DNA from 3 places in the Clostridium bornimense genome. Region 3 is predicted to be linked to each of the others. Evidence: riboswitches for the same ligand, from Rfam matches in the RefSeq annotation. Region 3 holds a riboswitch; each other region holds the start of a gene.
The links. Region 3 has a riboswitch for S-adenosylmethionine ahead of metK (methionine adenosyltransferase). Riboswitches for the same ligand answer to the same signal wherever they lie in the genome.
Positions count from the first base shown of each region.

Region 1: it holds a riboswitch for S-adenosylmethionine, as region 3 does, so the genes downstream of both, CM240_RS03625 (methionine ABC transporter ATP-binding protein) here and metK (methionine adenosyltransferase) in region 3, are expected to answer to the same signal.
Region 2: it holds a riboswitch for S-adenosylmethionine, as region 3 does, so the genes downstream of both, CM240_RS09260 (O-acetylhomoserine aminocarboxypropyltransferase/cysteine synthase family protein) here and metK (methionine adenosyltransferase) in region 3, are expected to answer to the same signal.

Region 1 is NZ_HG917868.1:804,797-811,113, reverse strand. It holds gene CM240_RS03645 (stalk domain-containing protein) at 1-318, opposite strand, end outside; gene CM240_RS03640 (ribonuclease H-like domain-containing protein) at 494-1,144, opposite strand; gene CM240_RS03635 (MetQ/NlpA family ABC transporter substrate-binding protein) at 1,354-2,166, opposite strand; gene CM240_RS03630 (methionine ABC transporter permease) at 2,198-2,857, opposite strand; gene CM240_RS03625 (methionine ABC transporter ATP-binding protein) at 2,847-3,821, opposite strand; SAM riboswitch class I at 3,956-4,052, opposite strand; gene CM240_RS03620 (FeoA family protein) at 4,285-4,509, shown strand; gene feoB (ferrous iron transport protein B) at 4,511-6,292, shown strand; gene CM240_RS17195 (FeoB-associated Cys-rich membrane protein) at 6,305-6,317, shown strand, end outside.
Region 2 is NZ_HG917868.1:2,057,092-2,063,408, forward strand. It holds gene CM240_RS09245 (oleate hydratase) at 1-65, opposite strand, end outside; gene CM240_RS09250 (Na+/H+ antiporter NhaC family protein) at 265-1,632, opposite strand; gene CM240_RS09255 (DedA family protein) at 1,866-2,510, opposite strand; gene CM240_RS09260 (O-acetylhomoserine aminocarboxypropyltransferase/cysteine synthase family protein) at 2,713-4,002, opposite strand; SAM riboswitch class I at 4,094-4,195, opposite strand; gene CM240_RS09265 (zinc ribbon domain-containing protein) at 4,419-4,838, shown strand; gene aat (leucyl/phenylalanyl-tRNA--protein transferase) at 5,196-5,852, opposite strand; gene CM240_RS09275 (hypothetical protein) at 5,886-6,317, opposite strand, start outside.
Region 3 is NZ_HG917868.1:2,479,462-2,485,778, reverse strand. It holds gene mreB (rod shape-determining protein) at 1-530, shown strand, start outside; gene yyaC (spore protease YyaC) at 636-1,178, opposite strand; gene CM240_RS11235 (tRNA 2-thiocytidine biosynthesis TtcA family protein) at 1,229-1,951, opposite strand; tRNA gene CM240_RS11230 (tRNA-Val) at 2,210-2,285, shown strand; tRNA gene CM240_RS11225 (tRNA-Thr) at 2,291-2,366, shown strand; tRNA gene CM240_RS11220 (tRNA-Tyr) at 2,381-2,465, shown strand; tRNA gene CM240_RS11215 (tRNA-Thr) at 2,497-2,572, shown strand; tRNA gene CM240_RS11210 (tRNA-Tyr) at 2,578-2,662, shown strand; SAM riboswitch class I at 2,798-2,899, shown strand; gene metK (methionine adenosyltransferase) at 2,977-4,152, shown strand; gene recD2 (SF1B family DNA helicase RecD2) at 4,670-6,317, shown strand, end outside.

The DNA.
Region 1 (6,317 bases), 1.2 Mb from region 3:
GATATTATCATTATCTACTTTGATATTTTTTCCTGAAAACTTAATTATCAACTTATAATCTTCGCTCTCTGTTATATTTTTAATTCCGATTAATCTTGCTACAGCTGTTAAAGGAAGATATACTTTGTCTCCATCTGCAAAAGGAGCTACAGGAACTATAAACTCTTTTCTAGCTTTTATATCCTTTTTACATTTTTTTGAATTTAATTTAAAAACGCCTTTTCCATATTTAGACACTCTAATCGTTTTCACGATAAACATATATAATGAAACTAACATTATAGCTAAATATAATGTCACTAAAACTGCAAATATCATAACTACACCTCCTATATTAATTTTTATATCTCTATACTATAATTATATGTTTTACATTTTTTTATGTCAATGATATTTGGAAATATTCTGAAAAATTTAGCGTTATTAATACCATTTAGTTGATAGTTAAGCTTTTTAAAACTACAACTAACCACCAACTAAATACATATTATTACTATTTATCTATGAATTTATTCCATAAAGTATTTATCAAAAATAGGTTATAAACATCTTTTTCATTATAAATTAAAATTTTATCTATTTTCTCCTTTGGTATTCTATAACAATACTCTTCATCATGAAACATCTTACCTATAGTCTTTGCCAAAGTATTCCCAGAAATGACTTCACTATCTCTATCTATATTAAAAATTTTTTCTAAATTTTTAAGTCCAATAATTTCATTCTTAGCCTTTTTATATTCTTCTTGAATATCTATAGATGCGAACTCTTTGTTAACATCCATATCTATTTTATACTTTTTAAACAAATATCTAATTACTGTAAAATCATTATTGCCAGAAAAAGTTGTAATATATTTTTTTCCAAATTCTTTTTTTAACTTTTCTAATAACTCTTTTCCTTTATGTAATACCACTCTTACATCTTGTCTATTTTCAAGCATATACTGTACTACTCTAAATTCATTATTCTCTTCATCTAAATACCCAATTCCAAAAACTCCAACGCATATAGGTACTTTATATACATAATGTTCTAAATCTAAATATATAGATTTTTTATATAACTTCTTTTCTCCATTAACTTCTAATAATAACTCTTCATTTATCTCATCAATAGGAATTACCGTCTCTCTTATTAGCATTAATTCACCTTCTCATGGTTTTTATTCATACATTATATTATATATCCATATTAGCAAAAATTAAATACTACTAAATACTAAATGCTAATTCTCAATTCACATTTCACAATTCTCAATCATTGTGCACTGATAAAAAAAGCTGCCGCTTACGAAATTTAATCGTTCTTGCGACAGCTCCTATGTGATAGCTTTTTACTAAAATTTATTATTTAAAATGCTGGTACAATACTTCCATTGTACTTTTCTTCAATAAAACTCTTAATTTTATCTGAAGTTAATGCTTCTTCTAATGCCTTAAACCATTCAGTATTTTCGTTTCCTTCTTTTGTAACTAATATATTAGCATATGGTGAATCATTTCCTTCAATAAATAAAGCATCTTTTAGTGGATTTAAATTTGCTTGTATTGCAAAATTAGTATTTATAATTGATAAATCTACATCTTGTAGTGAAACCGGTAATTGTTCAGCTTGCATTTCAACAATTTTTAAATTTTTAGGATTTTCTGTTATATCTAATACAGAAGGAATCTCTGTATCTTTAAGTTCAATGAGCCCTTTTGATTCTAATAGTTTTAGTGCTCTTCCTCCATTAGATCCGTCATTAGGTATAGATATAGTAGCTCCATCTTTAAGTTCTGACACATCTTTTATTTTACTTGAATATGCTCCCATTGGTTCGATGTGTATTTTAGCACCTGCTATTAAATGTGTTTTTTGTTCCTCATTAAAAGTTTCTAAGTATGGTGTATGTTGAAAGAAGTTTGCATCTAGACTTCCTTCTTCTGTTGCTGTATTAGGAAGTACATAGTCATCAAAAGTTTTTATTTCTAACTCATATCCCTTTTCTTTTAAAATTGACTTTGCTTCTTCTAAAATTTCTGCATGAGGTACTGGTGACGCCCCCACAACAATTTTAGTCTTATTTCCATCATCTGCAGCTTTTTCTTCACTTCCACAAGCTGTTAATGATAATGCAACTATTGCTGTTAATGATAATGCTATTAGCTTTTTTAATTTCATAATTCAATCTCTCCTTTTCCTCACAATAATATTATTTTAATTTTTTATATAAAACATTCCCCACAGTTTGTATTAATTGAACAACTATTATTAATACTACAACGGTATAGAACATTACTTTGTTATCAAATCTAGTATATCCATATGTTATAGCAACTTTACCTAAACCATTTGCCCCAACTGCACCAGCCATAGCTGAATATCCAATTATTGATATTATTGAAAGTGTTATTCCAGATATTATTGATGGCATAGCCTCTTTTACAACTACCTTAAATATAATTTGCATATTAGATGCACCAAAAGATTTAGCTGCTTCTATAAGTCCTTTATCAACTTCCTTAAGTGCTGATTCAATTATTCTTGCAATAAACGGTGCTGATGCTATAGTAAGTGGGACAATAGCTGCCGTTTCTCCAATACTTCTCCCAACAATAAATCTAGTAAAAGGTATTATTGCTACTATTAATATAATAAAAGGAAAACTTCTTAAAATATTAATTACTATATCTAAAATTTTATATATATACCTATTAGGTCTTAATCCATCCTTATCAGTAACAAATAATATTATTGCAAGAACAAATCCTATTATTGATGCTAATATTGTTGATGTTATAACCATATATAATGTATCTTTTAATGCTGGTAACAATATTTGCTGTAAAAATAACGGAAAATTATCTGTCATTAGTTATTACCTCCCATACTACCTTCTTACTATCTAAATAGTTTTTAACTCTATTAATATTGTCTTTATCAATATTAATAATCAATGCTCCTAATACATCATCTCTAAATTTCTCTAGTTTACCTCCAACTATAGAAAAATCTATATCTAACTCTCTTGCCATTGATGTTATTACTGATCCTTCAGAACTCTCTTTTGGAAATACTATCCTTATATTAGTTCCTTCTTCAGGTAATAACTCATCTTCTGCTTCTCCTAGTAAACTCTTTAAAGCTTTAGGCTGATGTAAAAATAATTCCTCAACATATCCTTCAGCTGCAATTTCACCTTTTTCTAGAATAGCCACCTTGTTACAAACTTCTCTTACAACTTCCATTTGATGAGTAACAACTACTATAGTTATACCTAATTTCTCATTTATTTCTCTTAATAACTTTAATATAGATTTTGTCGTTCTAGGATCTAGAGCTGATGTAGCTTCATCACAAAGTAATACATTCGGTTCTAATGCTAATGCTCTAGCTATTGCTACTCTTTGCTTTTGCCCTCCACTTAGTTCTCTTGGTTTTGATTTCTTTTTTTCTTTTAAATTTACTATTTTCAATAATTCATTTACTCTAGCCTCTATCTTACCTTTAGGATATCCCCAACATTCCATAGGAAGTGCAACATTTTCATATACTGTCTTTCTCTCTAATAATGAAAAATGTTGAAATATCATTCCTAGATTTTTTCTAAAATTTCTTATCTCTTTCTCTGAAAACTCTTTAACTTCTTTTCCTTCAACCTTTAACGATCCATCATTATAAGTCTCCAGTCTATTTATACATCTTAATAATGTTGATTTTCCTGCCCCACTTTGTCCAACTAATCCATATATTTCACCTTTATTTATAGTTAGATTAATGTCTTTTAAAACTGATACATCGCCAAAACTTTTAGTTAAGTTTTTTATTTCAATCATAATATTTCCTCCAAATACCTTATACATAATTCCTATTACTATACTAGGTTTTCTATTCATCATCATTTAACTAAATTAGCAATCTTCATAGAAATAAATAAAACTCGAGGAAAACTCGAGTTTTTATACGATCTTCCTCATCTTTCAGCTTAATACTGATGGATTTAGCACCTTAATTTCTCAGGTTGCTGGGCTTCATCGGGCCATTCCCTCCGCCTCTCTTGATAAGTCAATATTTAATTATGTTATATACATTATATTTTGATGATTTAATATTGTCAACACCTTTATTTTTTAATTATTCTATTGTGACATTGCAAATTATATTTGTCCTACATATAATATAATTGAGAAAAATATTCAATTATGCTATTATACGGTTGAGAATAATTTTCATGACCAATAATATTTTATTGTTCATATTCTTATATTTTTTACATAAACTTTAAATTAGGAGGAATATATGAGTTTAATAGAGCTAAAATTAGGACAACCAGCCTTAATCACAAAAATAGACTGTGATAAAAAACTAGTAAAAAGATTAAATGCTTTAGGTTGCCTAGAAGGAACAGAAATAAAAATTAAAAGAAAAGCTCCACTAGGAGATCCTATAATAGTTAATTTTAGAGGGTTTGATTTAGCCTTAAGAAAAAAAGATGCTAAAAATATATTCATCAAGGAGGCATAAAATGTTAACAGCCGCACTAATCGGTAATCCCAACGTTGGTAAAACTACACTATTCAACACTTTAACAGGTTCCAATTATAAAGTTGGCAACTGGGCTGGGGTAACCGTCGAAAAAAAAGAAGGTTTTTTAAATAAAAATATTAAAATTGTAGACTTGCCCGGAATTTATGCAATGGATACTTATTCTAATGAAGAAAAAGTTGCTAAAACTTTCCTTGAAACAGAAGAAGTCGATGTAATCTTAAATATTGTAGATGCATCAAATTTATCAAGAAATTTGTATCTTACTACAGAATTAAAAAAATTCAACAAGCCTATTATACTATTACTAAATATGATGGATATTGCTGAAGAAAAAGGTATCAATTATGATTTAGCAAAGCTAGAAGCTAATTTAGATTTATATATAGTTCCTATTTCTGCCACTAACTCAAAAACTTTAAATAAAGTTATAAAACTTCTCGAATCTGAAGATTTTAGTAGTTTATCTACTTCCTCTAAATATAACTTTACCTCAGAAGCTGAAACTTACAAATATATAGATAGAATTCTAAAAGATTCAACTATCTCTTTAGGAAGTAACGATGAAGATAAATGGACTAAAATTTTAGATTCTATTGTACTAAATAGATTTTTAGCTTTTCCTATATTCTTCTTACTTTTATTTTTAATTTTTAAACTTACTTTCTCATGGGTAGGACAACCACTTTCTGATCTTTTAGGAGATATTATGGAAAACAACCTTATTCCTTATTTATCTAATTTACTAAAAGATTCTTCACCTTGGTTTTCTTCACTTATTGTAGATGGAATTATTGGAGGTGTAGGTCAAGTTATTGTTTTTCTTCCTGTTATCCTTTGTTTATTCTTAGGAATATCAGCTTTGGAAGATAGTGGCTATATGGCTAGAACCGCTTTTATAATGGATAAATTGATGCGAAGTATGGGATTATCAGGCAAAGCTTTTATTCCTTTTATTATAGGATTTGGATGCTCTGTTCCTGCTGTAATGTCATCTAGAACTCTAGAAAGTGAAAAAGATAGAAAACTTTCTGCACTTTTAGTACCATTTATAAGTTGTAATGCCCGTTTACCTGTTTACACATTGTTTGCTAGTGTATTTTTCTTTGGTTATGAAACAGAAATTATTTTTTCATTGTACTTACTAGGTATATTTGTAGCTTTTTTAATGGGAATTTTACTTTCTAAGACTTCATTTAAAAATGATGATGAACCGTTAGTTATCGAAATACCTAGATATCAAATTCCAAACATAAAAAATCTTTGTCGTAACACTTTAGAGAAAGCTTCTGGATTTATAAAAAAAGCTGGAACTTTAATTTTCTCAATGTCTGTACTGATTTGGATTCTGTCTTCTTTTAATTTAACAGGATATATAAGCAATGATAATATTAATGACTCTTTTCTTGCTTATATAGGAAAATTTATTGCACCTATTTTTACTCCTCTTGGATTTGGAGATTGGCAAAGTTCTGTTTCTCTTATAACTGGTATAATGGCTAAAGAAGTTATATTAGGCACAATGGGTGTAATTTATGGTGCTGGGCAACAGCTATCTAGTGTTTTACCATCACATTTCACAGCTGTTTCCTCTTACTCCTTTTTAGTATTTGTACTTCTTTATACTCCTTGTATATCTGTTATTGGTGCTATGAAAAAAGAATTCGGAGGTAAATTTGCTACCTTCTCAGTAATATTTCAATTTGTTGTAGCTTGGATTGCAAGTTTTATAATTTTTAATATTGGATCTGCAATATTCTAAGGAGGATATTTTATGGAAATAGTTA
Region 2 (6,317 bases), 420 kb from region 3:
GCAGCAGCTATAGCTCCAACTGTTAATAATACCTTCTTATTACCATTGTTTTTCTCTTTACCCATATAACCACCTTATACCTTTCAACTTATTGTTTTTCTTATTTATTATTATAGTTTAAAGCAATTCTATTGTAATTATACAAATATTATAATTTGTATAATTTTCTGTGTACTTTTTGTTAATTTAATATATCTTCTATATATAATTTTTTATAATAAAAAAAGTGGCAAATGCATTATTACAAATGCACTACCACTTTCATTACATTATTATTCCACAAACTAAAAACCCAACTAAACTAATAACTGCTGCCATTGCTGCATATGGAAATTGACTTAAAGCATGATCCATATTATCTATACTACAAGATGTTGATGTAAGTACTGTAGCATCAGAATAAAAACATGCATGACTGCCTAATGTTCCTCCAGATAATATCGCTGCCATTACAAGAATAGGATTAGCACCAAGTGAAAATCCTAGCGGTATTATTATTGGCACACAAACTGCTGGTATTCCCCAGTTACTTCCTGTTACAAAAGTTAATATAGCTACTACTATAAATGCAACTGCTGGGAAAATAGTACCATTTAGGTACGGTGTTACTGTTTCTATAACATATGCAGGAAGTCCAATATCATTTGCTGCTTGTTGCATAACAAAAGCCATAAACACAATTGCTATTGTTGGTATCATCCCTGCAAATCCTTCAATATATGTATCACAAAACTCTCCAAAAGACATCTTTTTTCTTGGAATATAAAGAAGTAAACATACTACTAATGATGATACTACTGCTATAAATAAGTCACCCCATATTATTGTTATAGCTATAAGTGTTCCTATAGGAAGTAAAAAATCGATAAGTTGACCTTCTCCTTCTCCATATTTATCTACTAAATCGTTATTAAATCTTTCACTTTTATTACTATAAACTTCACCATTTTTTTCTACTCTTTCATAAGCTACCTTCATTCTACCTAACTTTGGTATAACTCCTAAGATAAATAATGGTACTATTATTACTGAAATCCATGCATAAAAAGTAAATGGAATAACTCTTAAATAAGTAGCTATTTCACCACCAAAATTTAAATCTGGTATACCATTTTGCTTATAAAATACACTAGAATAGAAAATAGCCCAGGTTGAAAAAGGAAGTAAAACACAAATAGGCGCTCCTGTAGAATCAATTATGTACGCTAAAGATTCTCTTGGAATCTTCTTTTTATCTGATATTTTTTTCATACAAGCCCCTAGAGTCATTATATTTAAATATTCATCAATAAATATTAAAATTCCTAATATCCAAGTAGTTAACAATGTCTTTTTACTGGTATTACAATATCTTTCTAGCTTTCCTGCAAAACCTAATGTTCCTTTCGATTTAGCTAGTAGTGCAATTAAACTTCCAAATAATCCACAAACGATTAATACCCATTGATTATCAGCATCACCAGCTGCCTTAAAAAAGGCTTCCGACCACATTGGCGCAAAACTAGGGCCATAAATGATTACATATGTAGCAATCGTTCCTAACAATAACGCTTCTAAAGTTCTTTTAGTTATCAATGCAAATATGATAACTATTAACGCTGGTAAAACACTAAGTATACCATAATGATCCATATGTACTTCTCTCCCTTTTCATTAGTAAATTACGTTTACTTTATATTTTATCCAATATAGCCTTTTTAATTAATTTATTTATAACTACATCAATAATTTATAACTTTTAATTACTTATATTTTTAGACCAGATACGATTTTAACATATCATAAACTAATTGAAAACATAATTTAATAAATTAGTAAAGAATAAAATTTTTATACACTGAATCATAATATATTATTAGTATACCTTAGCTATTAACTTGATCTTTTGTACTATTCATATGCTTTATCACTTCTACTAAAACAGGCAATAATGAAATTAAAATAATTCCTATTGTAACTAAAGAAAAATTATTTTTTATTACTGGGATATTACCAAAAAAGAATCCTAAGGATAAAAATAAACTTACCCAAATAGTACCTCCAATAATATTGAAAACACCAAATTTCTTGTAGCACATCTTACCTATACCAGCTACAAATGGAGCAAATGTTCTTACTATAGGAACAAATCTTGCTAAAACTATAGCCTTAGAACCGTACTTTTCATAAAAGCTTTGCGCTTTATCTATATAACTCTTCTTAATAAACCTACTATTACTATTTACAAGTCTCTCACCTAATTTCTTTCCAATAAGATAATTAGTACCATCACCTAAAATAGCAGCTGAAAAAAATATTACTATTAATACAAGTATATTCATACCTGAAACCGCCGCTAAAGCACCACAGGCAAAAATAATAGAATCTCCTGGTAAAAAAGGTGTCACTACTAACCCTGTTTCACAAAAAATAATTAAAAATAACAGTACATATATAAGTACTCCATAGTTATCCATAATAACAGGTATATACCTATCAAAATGCAATAACTCTTCAATAAAATTCATCATATAAATTAGCACTCCTTAACATATTTTTACTAATTATAGCATTTTAATGTTAAGTTTATGTTAAATAATTCTAATCAATAAACATCTGTAAAATTTATATGCTTTATTTAAGAAGTTAAATTAAAAAAGGAGTTACTAAACGTAACCCCTTCTTTATAAAAATATACTCTATACAGAACAATCCATTATTTTATAGCATTTACTACTCACCAAATGCTTGTTTTAAGTCATCAATTATATCATCTATATGTTCAGTACCAATTGATAATCTAATAGTGTTTGGCTTAATTCCTGATTTTAAAAGTTCTTCTCCTTCTAATTGTGAGTGAGTTGTAGTAGCTGGATGAATAACAAGTGATTTTACATCTGCTACATTAGCAAGAAGTGAGAATATTTTAAGTCTATCTATAAACTCAGTAGCTTCTTTTTGTCCACCTTTGATTTCAAAAGTAAAAATTGAACCTCCTCCATTTGGGAAATATTTATCATATAATTCCTTTTGCTTTCCTGTTGCTAATGATGGATGGTTAACATTTTCTACCTTAGGATGATTCTTTAAAAATTCTACTACTTTTAAAGTATTTTCTACATGACGTTCAACTCTTAGTGATAATGTTTCTAATCCTTGTAATAATAAGAATGCATTAAATGGACTAATTGTTGCTCCTGTATCTCTTAGTAATATTGCACGTATTTTAGTTACATAAGCTGCTGCTCCTGCTGCTTTAGTAAACACTACTCCATGATAACTTGGGTTTGGCTCAGTAAGGCTTGGAAATTTACCTGATGCTTCCCAATCAAATTTTCCTGAATCAACAATTACACCACCTAGTGATGTTCCATGTCCACCAATGAACTTAGTTGCTGAATGAACCACTACATCTGCTCCATGTTCTATTGGTCTAAATAAATATGGTGTAGCAAATGTACTATCAACAATTAATGGTATACCATGTTTATGTGCAATTTCTGATAATGCATCAATATCTATTAAATTTGAATTTGGATTTCCAAGAGATTCAACAAATATGGCTCTTGTATTTTCTTGTATTGCTTCCTCAAAATTATTTACATCGTCTGGATCAACAAATGTAGTTGTTATTCCATACTCTGGTAGTGTGTTAAGAAGTAAATTATAAGTTCCCCCATATATAGTTGTAGCCGCAACTACATGTTGTCCTGCTGAAACTATATTTTGTATTGCATAAGTTATTGCTGCTGCTCCTGATGCTACTGCAAGTGCTGCTACTCCGCCTTCTAATGCTGCTACTCTTTCTTCAAATACCCCTTGAGTTGAGTTAGTAAGACGTCCATAAATATTTCCACCTTCAGCTAGTCCAAATCTTGCTGCTGCTTGAGCTGAATCCTTAAACACATAAGAAGTTGTTTGATATATAGGAACTGCTCTTGCCCCTGTTGCTGGATCCGGTTCTTCTTGTCCTGCATGAAGTTGTAATGTTTCAAACCTTAATTTTCTTTCTTGATTACTCATCTTAAATCGCCCCTTTTTATTTATCTAATATTTCTTTACTAATAAATAAAAAAATGTACCAGAGAGAATCTTCTAGTACTTTAGATACATCCTCTTATCTCTTAGCTATTGCTACAGGATTTAGCACCTATAGGTTTTCCCATTAGGTTGCCGGGTTTCATTGGGCCAGTCCCTCCACCACTCTTGATAAGAATACGAGCTTTTTATTTTCCTATAAAGCCCATATGTTTTATATGTTTTCTTTGTGATTATTATTATATTGTATTATTTTTACTATGTCAACATATTATTATAAGAAAATATCTTTTTTACAGGAATAATTTTTAAATTCATATTAACAATAAATTTAATTCTTTGAATCTTAATATATGATAAAATTATATATATTACATTTTATTAAGATCGGAGGATAATCAATGAATATTCTGTCAGGAACTTACGGCTTTGACCTGTTATCTATTTTTATTTTAATAATAAGTCTATTTTTTAACTTTGGAAAAATCCCTAGATTAATTAGCCTTATCCTTTGGGGAATAGTTGTATTTAGAGCATTTTCAAAAAATACTTATAAACGTTCACAAGAATTAAGTAAATTTACTACCTTTATCAACAATATATTAAGAAAATTTAATAGACAATTACCTTATATGACTAATGTCAGTCTAGAACTTATACCCCCAATGTTTACAAGACTTAAATATACTATAAATCAAAAGATTCAATATAAAATTGTCGCTTGTCCAAATTGTGGTCAAAAATTAAGATTACCTCGTAGAAAAGGTAAAATAATAGCTACTTGCAAGAGATGTCATAATGAATTCCGCTTAAGAACATAAAAAAGGATACTGTTACACATAGAAATCTACTTTGTGCAACAGTATCCTTTTTAGAATAAAGATATAGTTTTACCACTACTTAACTAGAACAGGTACTAATATAAACTTAAATCTTTATATATAATACTATACAAATATATATTCAACGCTTCATGAAAGTGCAACTTTCAGGAGCCCCCTGTATTGACTTATATATCAACTATAATCTAAATAAGAAACATAGTCTAACTTATAACATTTTACTCAACACTTGTAATCTAAGAAATTCCGCAGGAATTTCCTCTATACCTGTGTCTTGTGCCCTCATACCTGTGCCATATATCTGTGCCTTAATTTCCCTTAACTATTCCTTATTACTTACTCACTATCACCTATTCCTTTCTTTATCATTTCCTTAAAGGTATTCCACTCTACAAATTCTCCTCCCATACTTTCTAAATGACTAGTATACATCTGACAATCAATAAATTGAAATCCTTCTTCTTCTAACCTTTTAGCTAAAGTAATTAAAGCAACTTTTGAAGCATTAGATACTTTAGAAAACATACTCTCTCCAAAGAAACATTTTCCTATCTTAACACCATAAAGTCCTCCAACTAATTCTCCATCTTTATATGTCTCTACACTTGAAGCAAATCCATGATCAAATAAATTTATATAAGCTTCTTTCATATCATTATTAATCCATGTACCCTCTTTATCTTCTCTTAACTCCTTACAATTGCTTATTACCGCTGAAAAATCTTCATCAAATTTTACCTGAAAGCCACCGTTTCTTAATATCTTTTTCATAGACTTAGATATCTTTATTTTTTCTGGCTTTATAATAAATCTCTTTTTAGGACACCACCAAAGAATATCGTCATCTTCTCCATACCAAGGGAAAATGCCATTTACATAAGCTAAAATTAACCTCTCTATTGAAAGATCACCACCAACTGCTAACAATCCATCTTCATCAGCTAATTCTGGTGCAGGAAACACAATATCTTCATTTAACATATATACTGCCATAGTATCTTCCCCCTTTTCATTCTTCTGTGATAACTAGAAATTTAACGTATCATGACTTATTCCTGTAGCTATAAAAATAAGCAAACTAGAAAGTAAGTTATTATTAGCATTCCTAATAGCTTTTTCATCTCTATCTTCTCCTGTCATCGATGAAACTACTTGAAGTTCTTCAAAGTTTATTTCAAGAAATACTCCTGTAGCATATAAAAATAGCTTATTTGCTATTCTTGGAGCATCACTGAAATCTGGTGCATTCTCCATATAATTTGTACCATTAATCTCATCTAATAGTCTTCCTCTTGAGTCATAAAGATAATTTATATTCATAAATATAGCTAAAACAATAATATATATTGTATTTATTGATAAATTTAATACACCTAGTTGTCTTATAAGTTCAGAGTCTGGATAACTTATATCACTATTAGATGACGTACTTCCTTCCTTATCTTCTGAATTTTCAAT
Region 3 (6,317 bases):
TAGCTATTATTTCTCTTGGTGGAATGGTTGTTAGAAGTTCTATAAAAATAGCTGGTGACTCATTTGATGAAGCTATAATTAAATATATAAGAAAAAATTATAAATTAATGATTGGTGAAAGAACAGCAGAACAATTAAAAATAAATATTGGTACTGCTGATGTTAGAGAAGAAAATGCGTCAATGGATATAAAAGGTAGAGATTTAGTTACAGGACTACCTAAAAATATAACAGTAACTTCAGAAGAAATGAGAGAAGCTTTAGATGAAAGTGTAAGAGCTATTGCAGATTGTGCTCACTCTGTTCTTGAAAGAACACCACCAGAATTAGCGGCAGATATATCAGATAAAGGTATATATATGACAGGTGGAGGAGCTTTATTACATGGTTTAGATAGATTAATATCTAAGGTTACAAATGTACCAGTTTATGTTGCAGATGATGCAGTGTCTTGTGTTGCATTAGGTACAGGGGAAGCGTTAAAGTATATAGATAGCTTAGATGATAACGGAGATTCTATATTTGAATAGTATTTATAATACTATTAATTATATTTATATAAATGATTTTATTTAAAATCTTAATTTAAAGGGTATTTGAAAACATTTTTCAAGTACCCTTTTTTATAAATATACTTATAAAAATAAATCATTATCCTTATGATTTAAACAATAAGCATATAAAATAGTATTTACGATAACAGATGACATATCAATTATTAAATCAAGACGGGTACTTCTATTAGTAAAAAATTCTGTATTATCGCAAGAATCAACTATACCAATTATAGAAATATTACCTACATCGGGAAGAGTTTTTCCAACACCTTTTCCTGGAGAGATAGGTTGATTACGAATTTGAATATCTCCTATACTACTGTCATCACCTAGGCAAGCATCTATAGCGATTATGTTGTTGTTAGGATGCTTTTCTTTAATTAATTTTAATTGATTTTCTAAATTAAGAGCATGAATTGGAGTTTTAATTGTTCCGTAAACAGTAAGGGGAAAGAACTTATTAATGAGCATAGATCCTACAATAGGGCCAAGAGAATCTCCGATACATCTATCTGTTCCAATGCAAATTATTATCGTATTATCATCTATATAATCTTTTAAAAATTGGGCTAGTTGTACATATGCCAATTCTTTTTTAAAGTGAACTTTAATTTTTTTCACAAAAACACCCCCATAAAATTTATATGAGGGTATATAGAGGAAATAGAATGTTATTTTTCTTTATGCCATATATTTAATTGCTCTATATTTGTTAGGGATTTCAGAAGGTTGATTTGTACATCTGGAATTTCAGTTTTTAGATTATAGGTTAAGTCTTTTATAAATTGTCTTTTAGTCTTTCCATCAGCTGGACATGGATTTTTAACTATTTCTATATCATTATCTTTTACAAAAGATTTTATTTCGTTTTCATCTATATATACCATAGGTCGTATTACAGTGATGTCCATTCGGGATAAATATGTTTTTGGAGTAAAACAGTTAATTCGTCCTTCATAAAACATGGACATAAGTAATGTTTCAATAGCATCATTTTTATGATGTCCTAGGGCTATTTTATTACAATTAAGATTTTTAGCGCTACTATTTAGCATTCCACGTCTTAATTTTGCACATAAGGAGCAAGGATTTTTTTCTTTTTTTATGTTAAAAACTATGTTAGATATATCTGTTGGAATTATATGATATTCTACATTTAATTTTTTACTTAAAATTGAAACACTAGAAAAGTCACATCCATTACCTGGATCTAAAGAAATACCTACCAAGTCAAATTCTTTAGGAGAAATTTTTTTGTATATAGATAGTAAGTATAGCAAAGTAAGTGAATCTTTACCTCCAGATATACCTATAGCGATTTTATCTCCGTCTTCGATTAAATTAAAATCTTCTATAGCTCTTTTGAATTTTTTAATAAGCTTTTTATAGTCCATATTTTCTTACACCTCACATTCTGAAGTAATTATAATACATAATTTATGAACATTAAATATAAGATGTAAAAAATAAGGCTTATTTAGAGGCTATAATATAAAAATGAGTTAATGCTTAAAAAAGAGATAAATAAAGATAAATAGAGAATAATAAGAATAATTTTAAATAATGAGTTTATATCGGTGTTGATGAAAAATAGCTATACATGTATACTAGTCATTGTCGACGGGGCGGAAACGCAAAGCGACAAAACATGTGGGAGCATAGCTCAGCTGGGAGAGCATCTGCCTTACAAGCAGAGGGTCACAGGTTCGAGCCCTGTTGTTCCCACCACATATGCTGGCATGGCTCAACTGGTAGAGCAGCTGACTTGTAATCAGCAGGTTACGGGTTCAAGTCCTGTTGCCAGCACCAATATAATATAATAAGGGCGGGTTCCCGAGTGGCCAAAGGGGGCAGACTGTAAATCTGTTACGTTTCGTTTCGATGGTTCGAATCCATCTCCGCCCACCATATATTATATTAAACAAAATAAAATATATATGCTGGCATGGCTCAATTGGTAGAGCAGCTGACTTGTAATCAGCAGGTTACGGGTTCAAGTCCTGTTGCCAGCACCAACTAAGGGCGGGTTCCCGAGTGGCCAAAGGGGGCAGACTGTAAATCTGTTACGTTTCGTTTCGATGGTTCGAATCCATCTCCGCCCACCAAAAAAAAGAGAAGTAATCTTCTCTTTTTTTTATGATAAATATCTTAAATAATATGGATATAATTACTTATTATGTAAAATTAACATTGACTGAAAAGTTTAATTGTGTTAAAATATCAATAAAAATAAATAAATACTCTTATCAAGAGAGGTGGAGGGAAAAGGGCCCTATGAAACCCGGCAACCTGTGGAAGACACAAAGGTGCCAATTCCTGTAGTTTATACTACGAGATAAGAGATGAGTGACAGCATCTTCTTATTGTAGGGTGCTTTTTTTATGCACCGAGATAATTATATATAAAGGGAGGAAGTACATTGAAAAAATTATTTACTTCAGAATCAGTAACAGAAGGACATCCTGATAAAATTTGTGACCAAATTTCAGATGCAATATTAGATTCTTTACTTGCTCAAGATCCAATGTCTAGAGTAGCTTGTGAAACAACAGCGACAACAGGTATGGTCATGGTAATGGGTGAAATAACTACAAAAGGATATGTAGATGTTCAAAAAGTAGTTAGAGAAACAGTAAAAGAAATAGGATATGACAGAGCTAAATATGGATTTGATTGTGATACATTGGCAGTTTTATCATCAATAGACGAACAATCAGCAGATATAGCTATGGGAGTAGATGAAGCATTAGAAAGCAGACAAGGAGAAAAAGATGAAGTTGAAGCAGTAGGTGCTGGAGATCAAGGAATGATGTTCGGATTTGCTACTACAGAAACTCCAGAATTTATGCCAATGCCAATAGCTATGGCTCATAGATTATCAAGAAGATTAACAGAAGTTAGAAAGAACGGAACTCTTCCATATTTAAGACCAGATGGTAAAACACAAGTTACAGTTGAATATAAGGATAATAAACCAGTTAGAATTGATGCTATTGTTATTTCTACTCAACATGGGCCAGAAGTTGAGCATGATCAAATAGTTAAAGATTTAAAGAAATATGTAATAGAAGCTGTTATTCCAGCAGAACTTCTTGATGGAGAAACAAAATATTATATAAATCCAACAGGAAGATTTGTTATCGGTGGACCACAAGGTGATACTGGATTAACAGGAAGAAAGATAATAGTAGACACTTATGGTGGATATGGAAGACATGGTGGAGGAGCATTCTCAGGAAAAGATCCAACAAAGGTAGATAGATCTGCTGCTTATGCTGCAAGATGGGTTGCTAAGAATTTAGTAGCAGCTGGTGTTGCTGATAAGCTTGAAATTCAATTAGCATATGCAATTGGAGTTTCTAAACCAGTTTCAATCGAAATCGAAACCTTTGGTACTGGAAAATTAGATGAAGAAAAAATTGTTGATATCGTAAATAGAGTATTTGATTTAAGACCAGGAGCTATAATTAAATCTTTAGATTTAAGAAGACCTATTTACAAACAAACAGCAGCATACGGACACTTTGGAAGAACTGACGTAGAACTTCCATGGGAACAACTTGATAAAGTTGAAGAAATAAAGAAATACCTATAGGTAATATATCAAAAGGAGTTATCGTATTAGCAAATGAAAATTTGTTAGCGATAGCTCCTTTTTGTTAATTCACAATTCTCAATTAAGATTAATTTTCCCCTGTGGGGAAAATATTATAGTCCTGCGGACAAGCAATTATAATTTGCATTTAGTAATTCTTAATTAGGGTGATATATATATTTAGCACATATATAGAGCTAGTATACTTAAGTGTTGTTTTTTGCTTACTATAAATCCAGGAGTTCTAGTCCAAGCTACATAAAAGTGTAACTTTCATTAGCCCCCTGTAATGACTTTTATATCAAATAAAATTAATATAAGAAAACTAATCTATTCTATAAGACCAAACTGAAACACTTAGATTCTAAGAAATTCCGCAGGAATTTCCACCATAACTCTTCACTCTTACTTATTCGTTACTTTTGTGCATTACTAATTGTGAATCGCGAATTGTGAACTGATATCTGTTAGGTTATAATAAAATTAATAAATAATATAAGGAGAATTTTAGAGCGATATGGTAACTATTGAGGGTGTTATTGAAACTATAACTTTTAAAAATGATGAAAATGGATATGTAATTGGTAAGGTAAAGGATAATAGTGATAAATTAATAACATTTGTTGGGATAGTACCATTTGCAACTGAGGGGTTACATGTAAAGATTGAAGGAGAGTGGACAGTACATCCTAAATTTGGAGAGCAGTTGAAAGTTAGTAATATAGAAGAGGTTTTACCTACATCTATAATAGGAATAGAAAGATACTTATCTTCAGGAATAATTACTGGAATAGGTCCAGTTACAGCAAAGAAGATTGTTGAGAAATTTGGGGAAGATACATTAACTATATTAGATGAAAATATTGATAGATTACGAGAAATAGAAGGTGTTGGAGAGAAGAAGCTAAATACTATAAAAAATTCTTATGAAAAAGGTAGAGGTGTAAGAAAAATAAATATTTTCTTGCAGACTTATGGAATAACTCCAACTCAATGCGCAAAAATTTATAAAAAATATGGAGAAGAATCAATAGAAATAGTTAAGGAAAATCCATATAAGTTAACGGAAGATATAAGTGGAATAGGTTTTAAAAGTGCCGATAAAATAGCAAGAAGTTTAGGAATAGAAGCTAGTTCTCCATTTAGAATTAAGTCTGGAATTATATATGTATTAAATAATTATTGTGCCTTAGGTAATTCCTGCATGCCTATAGATTTACTTATTAGCCAAGGTGAAGAGATATTACTTGTATCTGCAGATGATATTGAAAAAAATTTAATGGAGATTAGTCTTGACTTAAAGGTAAAGATTGAGGAGATAGATCATAAAGTATATGTTTATCCATTAACAATATACTATAGTGAATTATCAGTTACTCATAAATTAATAACTTTATCTACATCGGATTACAATAAATTAGATATAGATGTTGATAAAGAAATAAAAGAGTTTGAAGATGAAAATGATATATCACTTCAAGAAATACAAAAAGAAGCTGTAAAAGGTATTTTTAATACTGGAGTAGAGGTAATAACAGGAGGACCGGGGACTGGTAAGACTACAATTATAAATTGTATTACAACAATCTTTGAAGATAACGGTTATAAGGTGTTTATGGCGGCACCGACAGGAAGAGCAGCAAAGAGAATAACAGAATCAACTGGAAGAGAGGCTAAAACTATCCATAGACTATTAGAAATGGGAGTCTCAGAGGATGAAGGAATCGGTTTTAATAGAGGTGAAGAGAAACCATTACAATGTGATGTATTAATCGTAGATGAGGCATCAATGATTGATATTATTTTAATGAGTTCTCTTTTAAAATCTATATCTATTGGAACGAGAGTAGTTATAGTTGGAGATTCAGATCAATTACCATCAGTAGGTCCAGGAAATGTATTAAGGGACATTATCGATTCGGATGTTGTTAAGGTAGTGAAGTTAAAAGAAATATTTAGGCAAGGAAAAGAGAGCATGATAGTTACAAATGCTCATAAAATAAATTCTGGAGAAATGCCAATATTAAATGTAAAAAATAATGATTTTTTCTTTATAAATAAAAATGGAGACTCCGTAGTATTAAATGAAATATTAGGATTAATAGATAAAAGACTTGTTAAGTTTAATACTAAATGGAATAAGCTAAAAGATATACAAGTGCTTA